3 regions of the Streptomyces sp. T028 genome follow, and region 1 is predicted to be linked to each of the others. Evidence: riboswitches for the same ligand, from Rfam matches in the RefSeq annotation. Region 1 holds a riboswitch; each other region holds the start of a gene.
The links. Region 1 has a riboswitch for thiamine pyrophosphate ahead of thiC (phosphomethylpyrimidine synthase ThiC). Riboswitches for the same ligand answer to the same signal wherever they lie in the genome.

Region 1 (7,716 bases):
TCGTCCGTGTTGCCGGTGAGCGCGGCCCAGTCGACGAACCAGGAGCCGAGCAGGCCGATCAGCATCAGCGAGATGAGCGTGCCGAGCACGGCGACGGATGTTCGGGCCGACAGGCCGTGGCACAGATACAGGGCGATCAGCATGATGGCGCTGGACCCCACCACGGCCACGAGCAGTGGGTTCGAGCCCTGCAGGATCGCGGGCAGGATGAAGAAGTTCAGGATCAGGAAGCTCGCGGCGAGCGCCACCAGCGCCATGACACCGCGCAGCCGCCCCACGACCACGACGGCGACCGCGAAGATGACGGCCAGCACCGTCATCGGGATACGGCGGTTCACATCGGTGACCGAGTACTGCAGGTCCTTCGGTGCGGAGGGCTCGTAGGCCACCACGACCTTCTCGCCCTGCTCCAACTGTCGTGACTGGTCCGGCTGGACGATCTCGGTGAACGTACGGCCCTTGTCGTCGCCGGTGTCCACGCGGATCGTGGCCTTCTTGCAGGTGCCGTTCGCCTGCTGTACGGCGGAGGAGCCCTCGGCGGTGGAGGTGTCACCGGTCGGGGTGCCACCGGAGGAGTTCACCGACTGGCAGCTCACGCTGACGACCTTGGTGACCGTGGCGTGCTGCGTCTGCCGGTCGAAGCCGACCCCGGTGCGCTCGTGCGGTGGGGCACCGCCGGGCCACAGCACCACGAGCCCGACGAGCACCGCGGCTGCGAACGGGATGAGGATGGCTCCGATGACCTTGCGGAGATGCTTGGAGACGGGCGCGGCCGGACCGTGGCTGTGGCTGTGCCCGTGCGACTGCCCGTGCCCGTGGCCGTGCCCGCCCCCGGAACCGGTGCCGTGTCCGCCGGTGTGACCGCCGCCATGGCCGTGCTGATGCCCGGAGTTGGGGCCGTCGCCGGGACCTGGAGGTGACCCCTGCCCCGGCCCATGGCCGTGCCCGACATCGTGACCGCGGTCGAAGCCGCTGCTGAAGGCACGGCCGTCCTCGCGCCCCGGACCGCTTCTGAAGTCGCCGCCCGGACCGCTTCCCGGGCCGCGTCCGAAGCCGCCCCCGGAGCTGCTTCCAGGACGGTTTCCGAGGCCACCGGCGGGACCGTTGGCAGGGCCGCCAGTGGCGCCCGGCCTGCGAGGGGGCTCGCCGGGCGGATACGGGGACTGGTGTGTCGTGGTCACCGCCCGATCATCGCAAGAACGGCAGAGGCCCACTGTTCACCGCGCCACACATGACGCTAGCGTGGAGCCACCTTTGCACACGCGGGAGCTCGGAGCACCGGGCTGAGAGGGCGCTGACCTCCGTCTTCGCGATGTTTCACGTGGAACGTCACCACAGCGAGTGATGTTTCACATGAAACGTCGACAGACGGTAGCCGCTGCGTCGACCGCCGAACCTGTTACCGGGTAATGCCGGCGTAGGGAGTAGGTCTCATGACCAACAAGGACGCACGCACGCCTGCCTTCACGCAGTACGCGGCCGACGGAGACACGGCCGACGAGACCAGCGAGAAGACCGGGAAGTCCATCGGCTGGCACAAGGGGTACATCGAGGGCGCTCGCCCCGACCTGCGTGTGCCGGTCCGTCAGGTGCACCTCACCAACGGGCAGTCCGTCACGCTGTACGACACCTCCGGCGCGTACACCGATCCGCTCGTCGACACCGACGTACGCAGGGGCCTGGCGCCGCTGCGCGAGAACTGGATCATCGCCCGTGGTGACACGGAGGAGTACGCCGGTCGTCCGGTCCGTCCCGAGGACGACGGCATTAAGCACACCTCGCCGCGCGGCGGACTGCGTAATCTCGACGCGGTGTTCCCCGGGCGGCCTCGGCTGCCGAGGCGCAGCCGGGACGGCAAGGCCGTCACCCAGCTCGCGTATGCGCGCCGGGGGGAGATCACGCCCGAAATGGAGTTCGTGGCCATCAGGGAGAACGTTTCTCCCGAGGTGGTGCGTGAGGAGATCGCGGCGGGTCGCGCGGTGCTGCCGGCCAACGTCAACCACCCGGAGATCGAGCCGATGATCATCGGCAAGAGGTTCCTGGTGAAGGTCAACGCCAACATCGGCAACTCGGCGGTGACGTCCTCCATCGAGGAGGAGGTGGAGAAGATGACCTGGGCGACCCGCTGGGGCGCCGACACGGTCATGGACCTGTCCACCGGCCGCAACATCCACACCACCCGCGAGTGGGTGCTGCGCAACTCCCCCGTCCCCATCGGCACGGTGCCGCTGTACCAGGCGCTGGAGAAGGTCGACGGCAGGGCCGAGGAACTGACCTGGGAGATCTACAAGGACACCGTCATCGAACAGGCCGAGCAGGGCGTGGACTACATGACGGTCCACGCGGGCGTGCGCCTCGCGTACGTCCCGCTCACCGCCAACCGCAAGACCGGGATCGTCTCGCGCGGCGGCTCGATCATGGCGGCCTGGTGCCTGGCGCACCACAGGGAATCGTTCCTGTACGAGAACTTCGAGGAACTCTGCGAGATCCTCGCCGCCTACGACGTCACGTACTCGCTGGGCGACGGCCTCAGGCCGGGCTCGATCGCGGACGCCAACGACGAGGCGCAGTTCGCGGAGTTGCGCACGCTCGGGGAACTCAACACGATCGCCAGGCGTTTCCACGTACAGACGATGATCGAGGGCCCGGGCCATGTCCCGATGCACAAGATCAAGGAGAACATCGACCTTCAGCAGGAGATCTGTGATGAAGCTCCGTTCTATACGCTCGGCCCGCTGACGACGGACGTCGCCCCGGCGTACGACCACATCACCTCCGGTATCGGTGCCGCGATGATCGCCTGGTGGGGCACGGCCATGCTCTGCTACGTCACGCCCAAGGAACACCTGGGCCTGCCCAACCGCGACGACGTCAAGACCGGTGTCATCACCTACAAGATCGCAGCCCACGCGGCCGACCTCGCCAAGGGGCATCCCGGTGCGCAGGAGTGGGACGACGCACTGTCCGACGCCCGCTTCGAGTTCCGCTGGGAGGACCAGTTCAACCTGGCCCTCGACCCGGACACGGCACGCGAGTTCCACGACGAGACCCTGCCCGCCGAACCGGCCAAGACGGCTCACTTCTGCTCGATGTGCGGGCCGAAGTTCTGCTCGATGAAGATCAGCCAAACCATCACGGAGCGGTTCGGTGGTGCGGTGGCTGAGGGCGTGTCACCTGAGGACATCGCCGAGGGGATGCTCCAGAAATCGAAGGAGTTCGCGGCGAGCGGGAACCGGGTGTACCTGCCACTGGCGGATTAGTTCGCAGCCCCACCGGGCGGCTCGCGCCTCATGGAGAGTCGCGGGCCGTCCTGCTCCGCCGGGCGGGGCGTCGTTCATCGGTCCTGCGGATACCAGCGGAGCTCCACGGTGTTGCCGTCCGGGTCCGCGACGTAGACCGAGGTGGCGGTGCCGCGTGCGCCGAAGCGCTGGACCGGGCCTTCGAGGACCGTGAAGGATCCCGACGAGATGAACTCGTCCCAGTCCAGGGGGTCGACGGTGAGACATATGTGGTCGACGTTCGATTCGCCGCGTGGTCGGGCGACCAGGTCGACGATGGTGTCGGGGGTGATCCGTACCGACGGGAACGGGACCTCGCCGGCCCGCCATGCGGCGACACGGACCGGTTCCAGGCCGAGGCGTCCGGCGTAGAAGTCCAGGGCCCGCTCGACGTCGCCGACGTTGAGGACCAGGTGGTCGAAGGCCTTCACGCGCAGAGAGGTCATGGGAGCTTCCTTGGCTGTCGGGTGTGGGCTGCGGTGGACGCCTCTCACGATCCGCCGACGGGGATACGCCATCAAGACGGGATCTGCATACGATCGTTGAGTGTGACTGAACGAAACGGGGGACCATGCTGGAACGGGTCGAACTCGAGGCCTTTCTGACGCTGGCCGAGGAGCTGCACTTCGGCCGTACCGCCGAGCGTCTGCGGGTCACGACGGGACGGGTCAGCCAGGTGATCAAGAAGCTGGAGCGGCGGATCGGGGGCACGCTGTTCGAGCGGACCAGCAGAACCGTGCGCCTCACACCCGTCGGACGGCAGCTGGCCGATGAGCTCGGCCCCCTGGTCGCCGGGATGCGAGAGGCGCTGCGCCGGGCCGCCGACGCCAGTCGCGGTGTCACGGGAGAACTGCGGGTCGCCTTCCTCGGCGAGGTGACGGCACCCGCGCTCCTGAAAGCGGTCGCCCTCTTCGGCGAGCAGCATCCCGAGTGCCGGGTCGAGATACGGGAGGTCCAGTTGTCCAACTCCCGTGCGAGCCTCCTCGACGGCTCGATCGACGTGCTCATCGCCTCGTACCCCTTCGACGGGATGGCCCGTGGGCCCGTCATGCTGACCGAGCGGCGGATGCTCGCGGTCGCCGCCGGGCATCCGCTCGCCGGCGAGGAGTCGGTCTCCGTCGAGGTGCTGGCGGACCACCCCGTGGTGCAGTACCCGGAGGTGACGTCGGCGGGGTTCAAACGGGACCGCACCCCCGACCGCACCCCGTCGGGCAGACCCGTGCCGAAGGGGCCGTCCGGAGGGTCCTTCTCCGAGATGCTCACGCTGGTCGCGATGGGCAGAGGCGTCCTCCCGGTCGGAGAACACGCCCGGCGCTACTACCCCCGGCCGGACGTGTCGTACGTGCACATGTACGACACACCACTGATCGAACGGGGACCGGTCTGGCGGGAGGGAAACACCACGCAGCGCGTTCGCGAGTTCGTACGGGCCGCCGCGGACGTCGCGGAGAGGGCGCCGATCCGCCTCGGCACAACCGAGCGTCCCGGTGCCACCGAACGTCCCGGGGTCACCGAACGCCTCGGCGCGCACGGCTCGGAATCAGGGGTGTCGGTGCTTGACTGAGTCCATGAACGCGGGATCCATGAGCAAGGGCGCGAACCTGCCGGTCGACTCTCCCGCCGTAAGGGCGGAGCTCAGCTGGTCCGAGGGGCCCGGAAGGCCGGACGTCGACGCCTCGGCACTGCTGCTGACCTCCGCCGGGCGGGTGCGTGACGACGGTGACTTCGTCTTCTACAACCAGCCGCGCCATGCCTCCGGCGCCGTCACCCACCTCGGCAAGCAGCGGGCCGGCGGGGTCATGACCGACACGGTCCAGGTGGACCTCGGCGCGCTGGAGAGCGCCGTCACACGGGTCGTGCTCGGTGCGTCGGCCGACGGCGGCACCTTCGGGCAGGTGGCCGGGCTGACGCTACGGCTGCTCGGCCCGGACGGGCGGTCCGAACTGGCGCGCTTCGAGATGCGGGCCGAGACCGAGACGGCGTTCATCTGCGGCGAGCTGTATCTGCGAGAAGGGCGCTGGAAGTTCCGCGCGGTCGGCCAGGGGTACGCCTCCGGGCTCGCGGGACTGGCCACCGACTTCGGGATCACGGTCGACGAGGAACCGGCCGACGCGGGCGCCACGTCGCCGCCGCCTTCGTCGGCCACCGCGTCGCCGACGCCAATGCCGGCCACAGCCCCGTCGCCGCCGCAGTCTCCCCCTCAGCCCACTTCAGCTGCGCCACCTCCCGGCCCCCGCCTGATCAAGGGGGAGGAGCGGCTCCCCGTCGACATGCGCAAGCGGCTCTCTCTGCGCAAGGAGCAGGTCGCCGTCAGTCTGAGCAAGCGGGGGGCCGCGGGCGTCCGCGCGCGGGTCGTGCTCGTGCTGGACGCCTCCGGTTCCATGGCGTTCCTGTACTCGCGCGGTGTGGTGGCGGACGTCGTGGAGCGGATGGCCGCGGTGGCGGCGCAGCTCGACGACGACGGCGAGATGCAGGCCTGGACGTTCGCCAGCAACCCCGCCCGGCTCCCCGATCTCCGTCTGGCCGAACTCCCCGAGTGGCTGCGGCTGCATGTCCGGGTGGGCGAGATCAGCCTGTTCCGCCGGGGCAAGAAGCCCCGCAAGGGGTTGGAGGCCGGTCAGGTGGACATGCGGGCGGTCGGCATCCAGAACGAGGAGCAGAAGGCGATCGCCGAGGTCAGGGCTTATGTACGGGAGAATCCCACGAGCCTGCCCACGCTCGTGCTGTTCTTCTCCGACGGCGGGGTCTACCGGGACGCGGCGATCGAACAGGAGCTGCGCGCTGCGGTGGAGGAGCCGGTCTTCTGGCAGTTCGTGGGGCTCGGCCGGTCCCACTACGGCGTCCTGGAGCGGTTCGACACCCTCCCCGGCCGGCGTGTGGACAACGTCGGCTTCTTCGCAGTGGACGACATCAGCTCCGTACCGGATCAGGAACTCTACGACCGGCTGCTGTCGGAGTTCCCGTCGTGGATCACCGCGGCCGGACACGCCGGCATTCTCTGAGCCGCGCGCGAGCATCACGTCGTACGACCATCACATCGCCGAACAACCACCCCCACCGATCGGCTTGCGCTCCCCGACCCCAGGTATGCGGGGGCGCAAGCCGAGCGGCTATTCCGGCTGGTGTTCCGGGCCGCCGAAGTCCGGGCTCGTGTAGTCCGGGCTGGTGAAGCTCGGGCGGGGGCCGGCCGCGGGGCCGTCGTCGGGGCTGGTGAAGCCCGGACGGTCGTACCCGATCTTCGGCAGGCGGCCGGTGGGGGCGGGCGGGGCTGGTTCGGGGGACAGGGCGCTCGTGCTCTGGTTGGCGAGGGCCTTCTGCAGGAACGGCAGGATGCCCCGCTCCAGCAGAGCCTCCCGCCAGGCTTCCCTCGCCCGGTCGACCTCGTCGCTCAGTTCGCCGTACGCTCCCGCCTCCAGGGAGGGACGGTTGCGCAGGGCGGTGAGCAGCAGCCCGACGGTGGCGACGAGGATCGCCAGGGCGGCGATCGCTCCGAACGTCCATCCGACGTTGAGCATGGCGTGGGCGGCCGTCCGATCGGAGTCGACCGCCATGAGGAGGTAGCCGACCAGCAGGAAGATCACCGCAGCGGTGCCGGCGAGGACGGGGGTGAGCACGGCGGCGACGGCCACGGCGCCAGCCCCGGCGGCCTCGGCGGCCTGCGCGGCGTCCCCCATGGAGGTGGCGAGCCCCATCGCGCCCGAGCCCGGCTCCCCCGAACCGGACTCACGCGGGGACGACGGGGTGGACGGCGCCGGGTGGCGCAGTTCCTCGCGGACCTTTATGTAGTGCTGGTACTCGGTCGCCGCGGCCGCCGTGATGAGCGCGGAGGCGTTGAGCGCCATGGTGCGCAGCTGTTCGGGATTGAGCCGCTGGCCCACAGCGGCCAGCTCCGGGTGGTGTGGTGCGGAGCGCAGCGCCTCGTCGAGGACCCGCTCGTACTCCTGGCGGTCCTCACTGTGCAGGTGCTGCGGAACGCTGTTCATGTGCATCCCCCGATGCTCCGTAGGGCTTGGGGCTCGCATGCCAACGAGCCGTCGGGCAGAAACGGAGGGGAGCCTGCTACGGATAATGCGATGGTAGAGCGGCGACGGCCTGCGGTGACAGGGGGTTTGACGAAATTGGCCCCTGGCCTGCGCCGCCGCCGACCGCCTTGCAACGGGGTGCGCCGGCCGAGCGAGCGCTTGGACAGCCGCTTCTGAACGCTCAGTCGTCCAGCGGCAGTTGCTGGACCAGCAGCTTTCCGGCCATCGTCACGCCGCCGTCCATCGCGATGGCCAGTCCGTCGGCGTAGACGTGCGGTCCCTCGACGTGCGGGCCGCCGCCGTTCTCGTCCTCCTCCTCGGAGCCGACCTCGCCCAGCAGATACGGGATCGGGCTGTGTCCGTGAACGATACGGGTGCCGCCGTACGTATCGAGGAGGGAACGGACGGCGTCTGCT
Region 2 (7,716 bases), on a different contig from region 1:
CGGCCGGGACAGCGACTACACAGCGGATCTCGCCGATTCGGACGGTGAGGTCACCGTGCGCCTGCCCAAGGGCAGTTACGCCCTCACCGGGATCCTCGGGGGCGGTGCCGAGTCGGCCGTCGACTCGTACTTCCTGGCTCCGGCCGTGGAGTTGGACAAGGACACCACGGTCGTCATGGACGCCCGCGAGGCCGAGTCCGCGGCGATCACCATGCCCGACACCGAGGCCGCCAACAACCACGCCCAGCTCGTCCCCGGCTACACCGACACCGACGGGAACGCCCTCGACGCCTGGGCCGTCTACGCCTACCCCGATTTCCAGAGCTTCAAGGTCGCGCACGTCGGCCCGGAAGCGGCGAAGGACGCGGCATACGCCCAGTACAGCGGCTTCTGGACGCGTGAGGACGCCGACGGGCGCGCCGTGAACTACCGCATGGCGTGGAACCGTACGGGTTCGCTCGGCGCCTTCACCGCCGACGTCCGGCGCGAGGACCTCGCCAAGATCGACCTCACGTTCGGCGCGCCCACCCCGGACACCGGGCTGCTGTTCGCGATGCCCCTCTCGCCCGACGACCGGATCGCGGCCGACTTCAGCACCGTCGTCTGGCGGGAACTGCCGCTGCAGACCACCGAATACGTCCTCGGCAACGGCGTGAAGTGGGCGTACTCCGCGGAACAGCGGAACGCGCTGTCCTCGCTGCAGGGGCAGTTCAGGGCGTACGAGCCGGGCAGGAGCTACACCAAGAGGCTCAACATCGGCGTCTTCGGTCCGTCCCTGCCCCCGGGCGAGGGCGAACCGTCGGATGTGTATCCCGGGCTCGCGCGGCGCGGGAACACGGTCAAGGCGAGCCTGCCCCTGTTCGGCGACGGTGAAGGGAACCCGGGCCAAAGCTTCTACACGGTGGACGCCTCGCTCCGCGCCGACGGCGAGGAGATCCCCGCCGACGGCGATCCGCTGTACCGGGCCAGCTACACGGTCCCCGCGGGGGACCGTGCGTACGAGCTGACCCTCGACGCGTCCCGTGACCCCGAGCTGTACCCGGTCAGCACCCGGGTGCAGGCGAAGTGGACGTTCCGCTCGGCGGAGGTGTCCGAGGACAGCTGGACCAGGCTGCCGCTGTCCGTGGTCCGTTTCTCTCCCGAGCTGTCGCAGGCCAGCACGGCGAAGGCGGGCGAGCGGTTCGACGTGCCGTTCACCGTGGAGGGCGCGGCCGGCCGACGGACCGTCAAGAAGCTGAAGTTCCAGGTGTCGTACGACGAGGGCAGGACCTGGACCGCGGCGAAGGTGGTGGCCGGCGACCGGCTGTCGCTCAAGCACCCGGCCGAGCCGGGCACCGTCTCGCTGCGGGCCGAGCTGACCGACCGTGACGGCAACACCCTGGTCCAGACCGTGGAGCGGGCCTACCTCACGGTCCAGTAGCCCTCACCGTCCAACAGGGCGAGGGCACCACGGCGTGTCCGGGACCCACGGGACCCGTTTCCCGGACACGCCGTGCGGAGTTGCCCCTAGGCCGACAGGCCCTAGCATGCCACGTACGTCACCGGATCGCTCCCCGTCACCGCCTCCGCCCGCCCCTGCTTGACCAGGCGCCGCAGATGCGCCTCCGCCTCCGAGACGGCGATGGTGCGTGACCCGTAGGGGATCTGGTCCCAGGGGCGGTTCCACTCCATGCGTTCGGCCAGCTGCCAGGGGGTGAGGGGGGTGGCGAGGAGGGTGAGGAGATCGCTGAGGCGGGTCTCGTGGTGGGTGAGCAGCTCCCGTACCCGGGACGGGGCGTCGGTGAAGGGGTGCTGGTGGGCGGGGAGGATCTCGGCGGGGGCGAGGCGGCCGACGCGTTCGAGGGAGTCGAGGTAGTCGCCGAGGGGGTCGGTGACGGTGGTGTCGTCGGGGTCCTCGTAGAGGCCGATGTGGGGGCTGATCTCCGGGAGGAGATGGTCCCCGGAGAACAGGCGGCCGTGTCCGGGGAGGCCCGCCGGGTGCTCCTCCTCCAGGTGGAGGCAGACATGGCCGGGGGTGTGGCCCGGCGTCCAGATCGCCCGCAGCCTACGGCCGGGCAGTTCGAGGAACTCGCCGGGGACGATCTCCCGGTCGGGCAGGGCGGGGGAGAGGCCGGGGAGCCTACGGCGCCGGGACGTCCGCAGCGGGGCGATGTGCTCCTCGGGGGCGCCGGCCGCGGCCAGCTTGTCGGCCATGTACGTGTACCAGCGCTCGGCGCGGGTCTCGCGCGCCCGGCGCACGATCGACGCGTCCGCCGCGTGCATCGCGACCCACGCCCCTGAGATCTCCCGGACCTTGCCGGAGAGGCCGTGGTGGTCCGGGTGGTGGTGCGTGATGACCACCCCGTGCACCTCCGCCACCGCCGTACCGCAGGCCGCGAGCCCGGCGACGAGCGCGTCCATCGACTCCGGGTCGTCCCACCCCGTGTCGATCAGCACCGGCCCCCGGTCGGTGTCCACGACGTACACCAGCGTGAACCCCAGGGGGTTGTCCGGGATGGGCACCCGCAGGGACCGCACACCCCCACCATGATCGAACGTCGCCGTCATCTGCCCTCCGTCCCCCGGCCGTCGGCCGATCCATGGCCATTGCCCACTATAACTAGAACTGGTATCAGTTTCTGAAACACCGTCAGAAATGATGCGGACGAAGGCAGTGGCCATGGCTGAGCTCGTGGAACACGGAAAGCTGTTCATCGGCGGAGAGTTGACGGACCCCCTGGGCGATGCCGTCCTCGAGGTGGTCTCGCCGCACACCGAGGAGGTCATCGGGCGGGTGCCGCACGCCTCGGCGGCCGATGTGGACCGGGCCGTCGCGGTCGCCCGGCGGGCGTTCGACGAGGGGCCCTGGCCGCGGATGACCCTCGACGAGCGGATCGCGGTCGTCACCCGTATCAAGGACGGGATCGCGATGCGCCACGAGGAGATCGCCCGGGTGATCTCCTCCGAGAACGGCTCCCCGTACTCCTGGAGCGTCCTCGCGCAGGCCCTCGGCGCGATGATGGTGTGGGACGCGGCGATCACCGTCGCCCGGGACTTCACCTACGAGGAGCGCCGCGACGGCGTGCTCGGCAAGATCCTCGTACGGCGTGAGCCGGTCGGGGTCGTCGCGGCCGTCGTCCCCTGGAACGTCCCCCAGTTCGTCGCCGCCGCCAAGCTCGCGCCCGCGCTGCTCACGGGCTGCTCGGTGATCCTCAAGCCGTCGCCGGAGTCGCCGCTGGACGCGTACCTCCTGGCGGACATCACGCGGGAGGCCGGGCTGCCGGAGGGCGTGCTGTCGATCCTGCCTGCGGACCGCGAGGTCAGCGAGTACCTGGTCGGGCACCCCGGTGTCGACAAGGTCTCCTTCACCGGCTCGGTCGCGGCGGGCAGGCGGGTCATGGAGGTGGCCTCGCGCAACCTCACGCGCGTCACACTGGAGCTCGGCGGCAAGTCGGCGGCGATCGTGCTGCCGGACGCCGACCTGCAGAGCGCGGTCGCCGGGATCGTCCCGGCCGCCTGGATGAACAACGGGCAGGCCTGCGTGGCCCAGACCCGCATCCTGCTGCCGCGCTCGCGCTACGACGAGTTCGCCGACGCCTTCGCCACGGCGGCGGGCGCCCTCGTCGTCGGCGACCCGCTGGACCCGGCGACCCAGGTGGGCCCGCTGGTCGCCGAGCGGCAGCAGCGCCGCAACCTCGACTACATCCGCATCGGGCAGGAAGAGGGCGCGAAGGTCCTCACCGGCGGGGGCCGGCCGAAGGGGCTGGAGCGTGGCTGGTACGTGGAGCCGACGCTCTTCGGCGACGTCGACAACTCCATGCGCATCGCCCGCGAGGAGATCTTCGGCCCCGTGATCTGCCTCCTGCCCTACGGCGACGAGACCGAGGCGCTGAAGATCGCCAACGACTCCGACTACGGGCTGAGCGGCAGCGTCTGGACGGCGGACGTGGCGCACGGCATCAAGGTCGCGAAGCAGGTCCGCACGGGGACGTACTCCGTCAACACCTTCAGCCTCGACATGCTCGGACCCTTCGGCGGCTACAAGAACTCCGGGCTGGGGCGCGAGTTCGGGCCCGAGGGGTACGGCGAGTACCTCGAGCACAAGATGATCCATCTGCCCGCGGGCTGGGAAGGCTGACGGGGGCCATGGGTGACCGTTGGCACGTAGAGGTCGACCGCTCCCTGTGCATCGGCTCCGCCCAGTGCGTCCACCACGCCCCGGACGGCTTCCGCCTCGACACCGCCCGCCAGTCCCACCCGGTCGACCCGGACACGGACGCGAACGAGCGGGTGCTGGCGGCGGCGGAGAGCTGTCCGGTGGAGGCGATCGCGATCACGCTGGTGGGGAGCGGGGAGGCGGTGTTTCCACCGGAGGACTGAGCGGCCCTTGAGACGACCCCTGGGGGCGGAAAAATCTTGCCCTCAGGGGGTTCCATTCACTTCTGTCCGTATTATCCTGGTATTGGCCTACGAGGCGAGTGAGGGAGTCCAACCGGAGTAGCCGACTTTGGCGAGACGCGAAGGCATCCGCTGGGGCCGACGTCGACGGTTGGGCTGAGAGGCCGGAAAGCAGCAGTCGGGCTGGAAGGCGACCCCCAACACCTGATCCGGACCATGCCGGCGAAGGGAACCCGTCTCGTAGGTTTTCGCATGCGGTCGTGCGGTGGGGTGCCGTAGCGTGCGGTCGTGACCGAGCACTGGTACAGCGCGGCCGATATCCGTGTCGTAGAGGGCGGCGAAGCCGTGCGCCGCAGGCCGGGCATGTACTTCGGCGTCGGCCTGGACAGCCCGGAACTCCCCTCGCGGGCGTTCGGCCAGGTGGTGGGCTGGTCCCTGCACCCGGCCACGCGGGTCGCGCCCGCGCACACCCTGCGCGTCGAGGCGGAGATCCGCGGCGACCTCGCCTTCTCCGTCTTCGACGACGCGTCCGACGCCTTGGGCGTGGACGGAGTGCCGATCATCGGCTTCGGCTCGTTGATCGGCCCCCACCGCTGGTGCGGCTGGGCCGCCTCCGCGGTGAGCTCGCGCACGGTGGTCGAGGTCTGGCGGGACGGCGTCGGCTTCCGCCAGGAGTTGGCGGTCGGCAGGCCGCTCGGGGACCCGGAACGGTTCGTGCCGCCGGCCGGGGCGGGGACACGGGTGGAGTTCGAGCTCGACGAGGCGCTTCTCGCGCCCGGCGCGGCGATCACCGCCGACCTGGGCTCGCTGGACCTGTGCGGGTCGGCGTGCGCGGAGTCCGCTGGGTCGGCCGGCCTCCGGTTGCGCGACCTGCGGTGATCAGTCCGACGCGAGGTCCGGCGACCGCTTCGGGTCCGTCACGTCGATCAGGCGGCACACCGTCTCGATGTCGATGCGGACCTGGGCGATGGACGCCCGGCCCGAGAGCCAGGTGATCAGGGCCGAGTGCCAGGTGTGCTCGATGACGCGGACCGCCGAGAGCTGCTCGGGCGTGGGGTCGGTCAGACCCATCGCGTCGAGGATGATCGCCGTCGTCTGGCGGGAGACCTGGTCGACCTCGGGGGAGACGCTGCGGTCGGCGAAGGTCAGGGCGCGGACCATCGCGTCGGCCAGATGCGGCTCGCGCTGCAGGGCGCGGAAGGCGCGCATCAGGGTCTCCGCGACCCGCTCCGCCGGGCGGTCTCCGGACGGGGGCTTCTTGCGGAGCGTGCCGTGCATGTGCTCCAGCTGGTCCTGCATGGTGGCGACCAGCAGATGCACCTTGGAGGGGAAGTAGCGGTACAGCGTGCCGAGGGCGACCTGTGAGGACTCGGCGACCTCCCGCATCTGCACCGCGTCGAAACCGCCCCGGCTGGCCAGCTGCGCGCTCGTGTGCAGGATGCGCCGGCGGCGGGCCTCCTGCCGCTCCGTGAGGGAGGAGGAGGCGGGGCGCTGGGTGGTCTCTTCCGCAGGCATGGGCACCGTTCCGTGACAGTCGGTGAGGCTCGGTGATCACACAGCATGGCAGGGCCGCCCGGGCCGCGCGGGTCGTGGCGTGAATCACCTGATCCACTTCTCCCAGCACCCCTACCTGCCGGTAGATTCGGAGCCTCCCGAACGATCAAGTCTGAAACTTGTTCTAGATTAGCGTCTCGTCGTAACCTCGCGGGACAGTGCAGGCAGAAGGGGGCCCGGAGTGACCGCTGAGGCCAGTCAGGAGGGGTCCCGACGTGACCTCGCCGCTGACGGCGGGCGACCGCTCGACATCGCGCTCCTCACCTATAAGGGGAACCCGTTCTGCGGCGGCCAGGGCGTCTACGTACGGCACCTGTCGCGCGAGCTGGTCCGGCTCGGCCACCGCGTCGAGGTCATCGGCTCACAGCCGTACCCCGTGCTCGACGAGGGGTACGACGGCCTGAGTCTGACCGAGCTGCCGAGCCTCGACCTCTACCGTTCCCCGGACCCCTTCCGCACCCCGAAGCGCGACGAGTACCGCGACTGGATCGACGCCCTCGAGGTCGCGACCATGTGGACCGGCGGCTTCCCCGAGCCACTGACCTTCTCCCTGCGCGCCCGCCGCCATCTGCGCGCCCGGCGCGGCGAGTTCGACGTCGTGCACGACAACCAGACCCTCGGCTACGGCCTGTTGGGGGACGTGGGTGCACCGCTCGTCACCACCATCCACCACCCCATCACCGTGGACCGGCGGTTGGAGCTCGACGCCGCCGACGGCCGGCAGCGCCGCTACTCCGTGCGCCGCTGGTACGCGTTCACCCGGATGCAGAAGCGCGTCGCCCGCCGGCTGCCGTCCGTGCTCACCGTCTCCGGCACCTCCCGCCAGGAGATCGTCGACCACCTCGGCGTCCGCGACGACCGGATTCACGTCGTCCACATCGGCGCCGACACCGATCTGTTCTCCCCGGACCCGTCCGTGCCCGTCGTACCCGGCCGGATCGTCACCACGTCCAGCGCGGACGTGCCCCTGAAGGGCCTGGTGTTCCTCGTCGAGGCGCTGGCGAAGGTGCGCACCGAGCACCCCGACGCCCACCTCGTCGTCGTCGGTAAGCGTCCCGCCGAGGGGCCCGTCGCCCAGACGATCGAGCGCTACGGCCTCGAAGGCGCCGTCGAGTTCGTCAAGGGCATCTCCGACGCCGAACTCGTCGACCTGGTGCGCTCGGCGCAGGTCGCCTGCGTGCCGTCCCTCTACGAGGGCTTCAGCCTGCCCGCCGCCGAGGCCATGGCCACCGGGACCCCGCTCCTCGCCACCACCGGCGGCGCCATCCCCGAGGTCGCCGGACGCGACGGCGAGACCTGCCTCGCCGTACCCCCGGGCGACGCGGGCGCGCTCGCGGCCGGCCTCGGCCGGCTCCTCGGCGACGCCGCCCTGCGCGCCCGGCTCGGTGCGGCCGGACGCGAGCGCGTGCTCGCGAACTTCACCTGGGCGCGGGCCGCCGAGGGAACCGTCGCCCGCTACCGCGAGGCCATAGCCGGGGGCGCCCGCCGGCCGGCGACCGGGGTGCCCCAAGATGTTGACGTCGTAAACCGAGCATCCGATCGCGAAAGCAGGGCCACGTGCTGACCGTCGACTTCTCCCGGTTCCCGCTCGCCCCGGGCGACCGAGTCCTGGACCTCGGCTGCGGGGCCGGCCGGCACGCCTTCGAGTGCTACCGGCGCGGCGCCCAGGTCGTGGCCCTCGACCAGAACGGCGAGGAGATCCGCGAGGTCGCCAAGTGGTTCGCCGCGATGAAGGAGGCCGGCGAGGCTCCCGAGGGCGCCACCGCGACGGCCATGGAGGGCGAC
Region 3 (7,716 bases), on a different contig from region 1:
GCGCCGGTATGGGAATGCCGTACTTCTCCACCGACACCACCGCCGCCCAGCGCGCCCTGGAGATCGACGCCGAGGCGCTGCTCATGGGCAAGAACGGGGTGGACGGCGTCTACGACTCCGACCCCAAGACCAACCCCGAGGCCGTCAAGTTCGACGCCCTCGGCTACGGCGAGGTCATCACCCGCGACCTCAAGGTCGCCGACGCCACCGCCATCACGCTGTGCCGCGACAACAAGCTCCCGATCCTCGTCTTCGAGCTTCTGGCGGAGGGCAATATCGCCCGCGCCGTCAAGGGTGAGAAGATCGGCACACTTGTGGGTGAGCAGAGCGGCCGGGGCTGACCGGGACATCCCTCCGGTTCGTACGACAACAGCTGACCGGGGGACGGACCCTGGTCCGAGGATGGACAATGTCCTGCCGGTCGGGAACCGTGCAGGAAGAAGACGCGACGCAGCCGGCCGCCGCCACCGACAGTGAACCGCAGCCGGGCCTTACTCAAGACACGCAGGAGCAAGTGGTGATCGAAGAGACCCTCCTCGAGGCCGAGGAGAAGATGGAGAAGGCCGTCGTGGTCGCCAAGGAGGACTTCGCCGCGATCCGCACCGGCCGTGCGCACCCGGCGATGTTCAACAAGATCGTGGCCGACTACTACGGCGCGCCGACGCCGATCAACCAGCTGGCTTCGTTCTCCGTGCCGGAGCCGCGCATGGCGGTCGTGACCCCGTTCGACAAGACGGCGCTGCGCAACATCGAGCAGGCCATCCGTGACTCCGACCTCGGCGTCAACCCCAGCAACGACGGCAACATCATCCGCGTGGTGTTCCCCGAGCTCACCGAGGAGCGCCGCCGGGAGTACATCAAGGTCGCCAAGGGCAAGGCCGAGGACTCCAAGGTGTCCATCCGTTCCGTGCGCCGCAAGGCCAAGGACGCGATCGACAAGCTCGTCAAGGACGGCGAGGTCGGCGAGGACGAGGGCCGCCGTGCGGAGAAGGAGCTCGACGACACCACCGCGAAGTACGTCGCCCAGGTGGACGAGCTCCTCAAGCACAAGGAAGCGGAGCTGCTCGAGGTCTGATGAACGACTCTTCCTGGGGCTCTCCGCCACCAGCCGGTACACAGGCCGGGTACTGGGGGCCCACCGACCAGGGGGCCTACCCGGGGCCTGTCCAGGGGGCAGCCCCGGCGGGTCCCGCGTACGATGCGCCTCAGGCGCAGCAGACTCGCCCCATGCCCATCGTCCCCGACGTACCCGCGCACGGCGGAAACCAGGATGACGACCCGGGGGCCGCTCGGCTGGGCGGCCCCTCGTCCCGCGACGAGGCGTACCGTCCCATGGCGCCCGACCAGGCGCCCTTCGGTGCGGAGACGTTCCGCCACGAGACCCCGTCGGCACAGCCCCATGCGGCGGTGCCGCAGAATCCGGAGCCCATGCCCGCCGCCCCGCCGCCCGCGCCCGCACCGCAGAAGAAGAGCGCGGGCCGAGACCTGGGCGCGGCCATAGGGGTCGCCGTCGGCCTCGGCACGGTGATCGTCGCGTCGCTGTTCATCGTCAAGGCCGTGTTCGTCGGCGTGATAGCCGTCGCCGTCGTCGTGGGTCTGTGGGAGCTGACCAGCAGGCTGCAGGAGCGCAAGCAGATCAAGGCGCCGCTCGTACCGCTCGCGCTCGGCGGCGCCGCGATGGTCGTCGCCGGGTACGTCCGGGGTCCCGAGGGCGCCTGGGTTGCCATGGCCCTGACCGCACTCGCGGTTCTGGTCTGGCGGATGACGGAACCGCCCGAGGGCTACCTCAAGGACGTCACGGCCGGCGTCTTCGCGGCCTTCTACGTCCCCTTCCTGGCCACCTTCGTCGCCCTGATGCTCACCGCGGAGGACGGGGCGCAGCGCGTCCTGATGTTCTTTCTCCTCACCGTCGTCAGCGACACCGGTGCGTACGCCGTCGGCTGGCGCTTCGGCAGGCACAAGCTCGCCCCGCGCATCAGCCCCGGCAAGACCCGGGAGGGGCTGCTGGGCGCGGTGTCGTTCGCGATGGTCGTGGGCGCGCTGTGCATGCAGTTCCTGATCGACGGCGGCAGCTGGTGGCAGGGGCTGCTGCTGGGCCTCGCGGTCGCTGCCAGCGCCACGCTCGGTGACCTCGGCGAGTCCATGATCAAGCGGGACCTGGGCATCAAGGACATGGGCACGCTGCTGCCGGGCCACGGCGGCATCATGGACCGTCTGGACTCGCTGCTGCCGACGGCTCCCGTCGTCTGGCTGCTGCTCGTGCTGTTCGTGGGCTCCGGCTGATCAGCGGTTACTTCCGCGCTGCTCGCGGGCCCTCGTCCTGACCGACCAGGACGGGGGCCCGCCGCCTTTACCCGAAGGCCGGCCGAGTGGGACGATTTCCCCTGGAAGTCCCTAAAGATTCCTCCTGCCCGGAGTTGTCACGAAAGGGGATGGGTGTCATGTCCGGCTTCCGCGAATCGATCGACGTCGACCGTACCCCCGAGGATGTGTGGGCGTACCTCATCGACCCGTCCCACCTGCCCGAGTGGCAGGCGAGCGCGGTATCGGCCGAGCCGCTCGACCCCGGTCCTGTGCACGTCGGCTCCCGGCTGCGCATCACCCGGCACGTGGGCCGTCGGGAGATCCCGATGACCATGGAGTACACCGAGTACGACCCCCCGCACGCCTGGGGTCTGCAGGGCGTCGACGGCCCCGTCCGCGGCCATGTCCACGGCGAGATCGACCCTCTCGACGACGGCCGCCGCTCCCGCGTCACCATGGAACTCGACTTCGAGGGCAAGGGCATCGGCAAGGTCCTCCTCCCCTTGATCGTCCGCCCCCAGGTCCGCAAGGAGCTGCCGCTCAACGAACGACTGCTGAAGGACCGACTGGAGCACGGGGCGGCGTAGGGCCGTCCCTGGCGGCTAACGAACGAGAAGAGTGACGACGACAGGCACGGTGCCGGTCAGGACGGCCAGCAACATGGAGGCCAGCGTCTGGCTGTTCACCATGCCGACGGGGCCGCTGCTGACGTCCTTGAAGAGCGCGTGCACCCGTTGAACGTCGTCGTCGAGTTCTTGTGCGCGAACGGGAGGGCGCTGCGGCATGGCGTGGTTGAGTCGGCGGAGTGTCGCCATGCGCCGCTCCGTGACCGCCAGTGAAAGGCGCCAGTGGGAATACAGGACGAGGAGGACCAGCGCGGACATCAGGGTCACCGCAAAGGTCCACTTGACCACCCACAGCAATTCGTTGTCGGGTGCGTGGTGGGAAAGGTATATGACCGGTGCGAACGACACGGTCAGCCCGATTGCGGACCAGGCGGTCACCAGCCGGTACCAGCGGGCCAGATTCTCCATTCCGGGTGTGCTGGCCGGGGCGACCCACCACAGTGACAAACAGCCGGTGGCCGTGATGACCCGGGAGAGTTTCGCCGCCCGCAGAATCCAGTAGAGACAGTTCGCCCCCGCGGCTCCGGTCATGGCCACGGCTGCGAAGGCCGCGGCCATGAGGAGCTTCTGGTCGGTGAGCAGTTGCACCTTGGACAGCGCGTACACGGCCGTCACGGACACCGCCGCGCCCCCCGCCATGTACCGTAATTGACGTGGGGACGCTGTTCCGCGGTCAATCCATTCATGGAACCGGCGTCGCCCTCGTGCCGTCAGCATTTCGTCCACGCTGTGAATGCTGTAGTGCAGTACGCGGCAGCCTGACCACTGGCAGAGGACGACGACGAGATTCACCGTCGAGTAGTAGATGAGCCAGGGGAAGAAGTCGCCCTGGAAAAGGACAGCGGGATTCCGTAGCTGTGACCCGGCGACGACGGCGGGCGGTGCGTAGCTGACGGAGATGAACAGGACCCCCGCTTTTCGGTTCCAGACACTGCGTGAGCCGGCGGCGCGGATGCCGAACAGCCGGAGAACCATGATCCGGGAGATGTCCGTGGCAAGCCGTTCGCGCAGCTGTGGGGTCGCCGTGGTCGACATGATCGGTAACCTCCGTGCGGGCGGGCCACGCAGCGATTGCAGCGCATCCCGTCCACTCGCGTAAAGACCACCGCGGCCCTGCGGTAGCGGCCCGGCCCGCGGCCCGGGGGCACCCGGTTCGATCTGCGACACTGGTGAGGCCATGCCTAAGCCCGGAGAACTTACTTTTGTCGCGCCGCGCGGAGCCAAGAAGCCGCCGCGGCATCTTGCCGATCTTTCGCCTGCGGAGCGGAAGGACGCGGTCGCGGAGATCGGTGAGAAGCCGTTCCGTGCCAAGCAGCTCTCGCAGCACTACTTCGCGCGGTACGCGCACGACCCGGCGGAGTGGACCGACATCCCCGCCGGGGCGCGGGAGAAGCTGCGGGAGGCGCTGCTTCCCGAGCTGATGACCGTCGTACGGCATCTGTCGACCGACGAGGGCACCACCCGCAAGACGCTGTGGCGGCTGTTCGACGGGACGCTCGTCGAGTCGGTGCTGATGCGGTACCCGGACCGGGTGACGATGTGCATCAGCTCGCAGGCGGGGTGCGGGATGAACTGCCCGTTCTGCGCGACGGGGCAGGCGGGGCTCGACCGGAATCTGTCCACCGCCGAGATCGTGCACCAGATCGTGGACGGGATGCGGGCGCTCAGGGACGGAGAGGTTCCCGGAGGGCCGGCGCGGCTGTCCAACATCGTCTTCATGGGGATGGGGGAGCCGCTCGCCAACTACAAGCGGGTGGTCACCGCTGTTCGGGCGCTCACGGATCCCGCTCCGGACGGGCTGGGGCTCTCGCAGCGTGGGATCACCGTCTCGACCGTCGGGCTCGTCCCCGCCATCCACCGGTTCGCCGACGAGGGCTTCAAGTGCCGGCTCGCGATCTCCCTGCACGCGCCGGACGACGAACTGCGCGACACACTCGTCCCCGTGAACACGCGGTGGAAGGTGCGGGAGGTGCTCGACGCCGGGTTCGAGTACGTCGAGAAGAGCGGACGGCGGCTGTCGATCGAGTACGCGCTGATTCGTGACATCAACGACCAGGCCTGGCGTGGGGACCGGCTCGGGCGGCTGCTGCGGGGCAAGCCCGTGCACGTCAACCTCATCCCGCTGAACCCGACCCCCGGCTCGAAGTGGACCGCCTCCCGGCCCGAGGACGAGAAGGCGTTCGTCGAGGCCATCGCGGCGCACGGGGTGCCCGTCACCATCCGGGACACCCGTGGCCAGGAGATCGACGGAGCGTGTGGTCAGCTCGCGGCCACCGAGCGGTAAAATCTGGCCACGTCACATCTTCATATTCCGACAGGGGAGCGCCACAGCGCTGAGAGTGCGGCAATCGGGCCGCAGACCCTCTGAACCTCGCCCAGGTCATTCTGGGTAGGAAGTTCGGTCATCGCTCAAGCTGTTGTGCCCTGCCCGGGCGTCCCCGGGCGGGGCCGCGTTCTTCCTGGCCAACCCCAGGAGGACATCCAGTGCACATCAAGACCCTCGTGGCGGCGACGGTCGGCCTCGGCCTCGTCACGCTGTCCGCATGCGGTGCGGAGTCGTCCGGCGACTCGGCGTCCGACGGCGGCTCCAAGACCGTCACCCTCGTCAGCCACGACTCGTGGGCCGCCTCCAAGAGCGTGCTCGCCGACTTCGAGAAGCAGTCCGGGTACAAGGTCAAGGTCCTCACGACCGGCGACGCGGGCCAGGCCGTCAACAAGGCCGTCCTGACCAAGGACAACCCACAGGGCGACGTCTTCTTCGGCGTCGACAACACCCTGCTGTCGCGTGCGCTCGACAACGGCCTGTTCCAGTCGTACGAGGCCAAGGGCCTCGACCAGGTCGGCAGCGCGTACCAACTGGACTCCGGCAAGCACCGGGTCACGCCCATCGACTACGGCGACATCTGCGTCAACTACGACAAGGAGTACTTCGCCGACCACAAGCTGGCCCCGCCGACGTCGTACGACGATCTGGTCAAGCCCGCCTACAAGAACCTCCTCGTCACCGAGAACGCCTCCACCTCCTCGCCCGGGCTGGGCTTCCTGCTCGGCACTGCCGCCCAGTACGGCGATGACGGTTGGGAGGGTTACTGGAAGGAGCTCAAGGCCAACGGCGTGAAGGTCGTCGACGGCTGGGAGCAGGCCTACAACGAGGAGTTCTCCGGCTCCGCCGGCGGCAAGAAGGCCGGAGCGGACCGGCCGCTGGTCGTGTCGTACGCCTCCTCCCCGCCCGCCGAGGTGATCTACGGCGATCCCAAGCCCAGCACCGCCCCGACCGGGGTCGCGACCGGGACCTGCTTCCGGCAGATCGAGTTCGCCGGGCTGCTGAGCAACGCCAGGAACAGCGCGGGCGGCAAGGCGCTCATCGACTTCCTGATCTCGAAGGAGTTCCAGGAGGACATGCCGCTCAACATGTTCGTCTACCCGGTGGTCGAGGGCGCGAGCGTGCCCGCGGAGTTCACGGAGTACGGGCCCGCCGCCAAGGACCCCCACACCATGGACCCGGCGAAGATCGCCGAGAACCGCGACCAGTGGGTCAAGTCGTGGACCTCGCTCGTACTGAAGTGACCAAGGCGGCCGGAAGGCCTTCCGGGAGCGCGGCGCGGCTCGGGCTGATGGCCCTGCCCGTCGCGTTCTTCGGCCTCTTCTTCGCCTACCCCGTCGCCGCGATCGTCGCCCGTGGGCTGAAGGTCGACGGGGTGTGGCGGTTCGGGCGGCTGGCCGACGTACTGGGCCAGTCCGACATCCGGCATGTCCTGTGGTTCACCACCTGGCAGGCGTTCGCCTCCACCGCGCTCACCCTGCTGGTGGCGCTGCCGGGCGCGTACGTCTTCGCGCGGCTGGACTTCCCGGGCAGGCAGGTGCTGCGGGCCGTGGTGACGGTGCCGTTCGTGCTGCCGACGGTGGTCGTCGGCAGCGCGTTCCTCGCGCTCGTCGGGCGCGGCGGTCTGCTGGACGAGCTGTGGGGCGTACGGCTGGACACGACCGTGTGGGCGATCCTGCTCGCGCACGTCTTCTTCAACTACGCCGTCGTCGTACGGACCGTCGGCGGGCTGTGGGCGCAACTCGACCCCCGGCAGGAGGAGGCGGCGCGGATGCTGGGCGCGTCCCGGCTGAGGGCCTGGCGCACGGTGACCCTGCCCGCGCTCGGGCCGTCCGTGGCCGCCGCCGCGCTGATGGTCTTCCTCTTCACCTTCACCTCCTTCGGTGTGGTGCAGATCCTCGGCGGGCCCACCTTCTCCACCCTCGAGGTGGAGATCTACCGGCAGACCTCGGAGATCTTCGACCTGTCCACGGCCGCCGTCCTGACGATCGTGCAGTTCGTGGCGGTGGGCGCGATCCTCGCCGTACACGCCTGGACGGTACGGCGGCGGGAGACCGCGCTGCGGCTGGTGGACGCGGACCTCACCGCCCGGCGGCCGCGCGGGGCCGGGCAGTGGGCGCTGCTGGGCGGGGTGCTCGCGAGCATCGCGCTGCTGCTGGTGCTGCCGCTGGCCGTACTGGTGCAGCGGTCCTTCGACGCCCCGGACTTCGCCTACTACCGGGCGCTGACCAGTGAGGACGGCAATGTCTTCCTGGTGCCGCCGATCGAGGCGATCGGCAACTCGCTGGAGTACGCCGTCGCCGCGACCGCCATCGCGGTGGTGATCGGCGGGCTGGCCGCCGCGGCGCTCACCCGTCGCGACGCCGGCCGGCTGGTGCGGGGCTTCGACGCGCTGCTGATGCTGCCGCTGGGCGTGTCGGCGGTGACGGTCGGCTTCGGGTTCCTGATCACGCTGGACGAGCC

Region 2: another riboswitch for thiamine pyrophosphate. It lies ahead of ACLZN2_RS47910 (hypothetical protein); the one in region 1 lies ahead of thiC (phosphomethylpyrimidine synthase ThiC).
Region 3: another riboswitch for thiamine pyrophosphate. It lies ahead of ACLZN2_RS17615 (thiamine ABC transporter substrate-binding protein); the one in region 1 lies ahead of thiC (phosphomethylpyrimidine synthase ThiC).

Annotation. Positions count from the first base shown of each region.
Region 1 is NZ_JBLRVZ010000009.1:192,924-200,639, forward strand. It holds gene ACLZN2_RS09715 (YibE/F family protein) at 1-1,181, opposite strand, end outside; TPP riboswitch at 1,253-1,441, shown strand; gene thiC (phosphomethylpyrimidine synthase ThiC) at 1,434-3,260, shown strand; gene ACLZN2_RS09725 (VOC family protein) at 3,335-3,724, opposite strand; gene ACLZN2_RS09730 (LysR family transcriptional regulator) at 3,850-4,842, shown strand; gene ACLZN2_RS09735 (VWA domain-containing protein) at 4,847-6,280, shown strand; gene ACLZN2_RS09740 (hypothetical protein) at 6,389-7,267, opposite strand; gene ACLZN2_RS09745 (metallophosphoesterase) at 7,482-7,716, opposite strand, start outside.
Region 2 is NZ_JBLRVZ010000075.1:32,312-40,027, reverse strand. It holds gene ACLZN2_RS47930 (S8 family serine peptidase) at 1-1,420, shown strand, start outside; gene ACLZN2_RS47925 (MBL fold metallo-hydrolase) at 1,522-2,547, opposite strand; gene ACLZN2_RS47920 (aldehyde dehydrogenase) at 2,660-4,117, shown strand; gene ACLZN2_RS47915 (ferredoxin) at 4,126-4,359, shown strand; TPP riboswitch at 4,450-4,625, shown strand; gene ACLZN2_RS47910 (hypothetical protein) at 4,666-5,256, shown strand; gene ACLZN2_RS47905 (TetR family transcriptional regulator) at 5,257-5,892, opposite strand; gene ACLZN2_RS47900 (glycosyltransferase family 4 protein) at 6,113-7,495, shown strand; gene ACLZN2_RS47895 (class I SAM-dependent methyltransferase) at 7,489-7,716, shown strand, end outside.
Region 3 is NZ_JBLRVZ010000018.1:4,715-12,430, reverse strand. It holds gene pyrH (UMP kinase) at 1-341, shown strand, start outside; gene frr (ribosome recycling factor) at 518-1,075, shown strand; gene ACLZN2_RS17635 (phosphatidate cytidylyltransferase) at 1,075-2,283, shown strand; gene ACLZN2_RS17630 (SRPBCC family protein) at 2,442-2,891, shown strand; gene ACLZN2_RS17625 (hypothetical protein) at 2,907-3,965, opposite strand; gene rlmN (23S rRNA (adenine(2503)-C(2))-methyltransferase RlmN) at 4,108-5,214, shown strand; TPP riboswitch at 5,237-5,344, shown strand; gene ACLZN2_RS17615 (thiamine ABC transporter substrate-binding protein) at 5,415-6,497, shown strand; gene ACLZN2_RS17610 (ABC transporter permease) at 6,473-7,716, shown strand, end outside.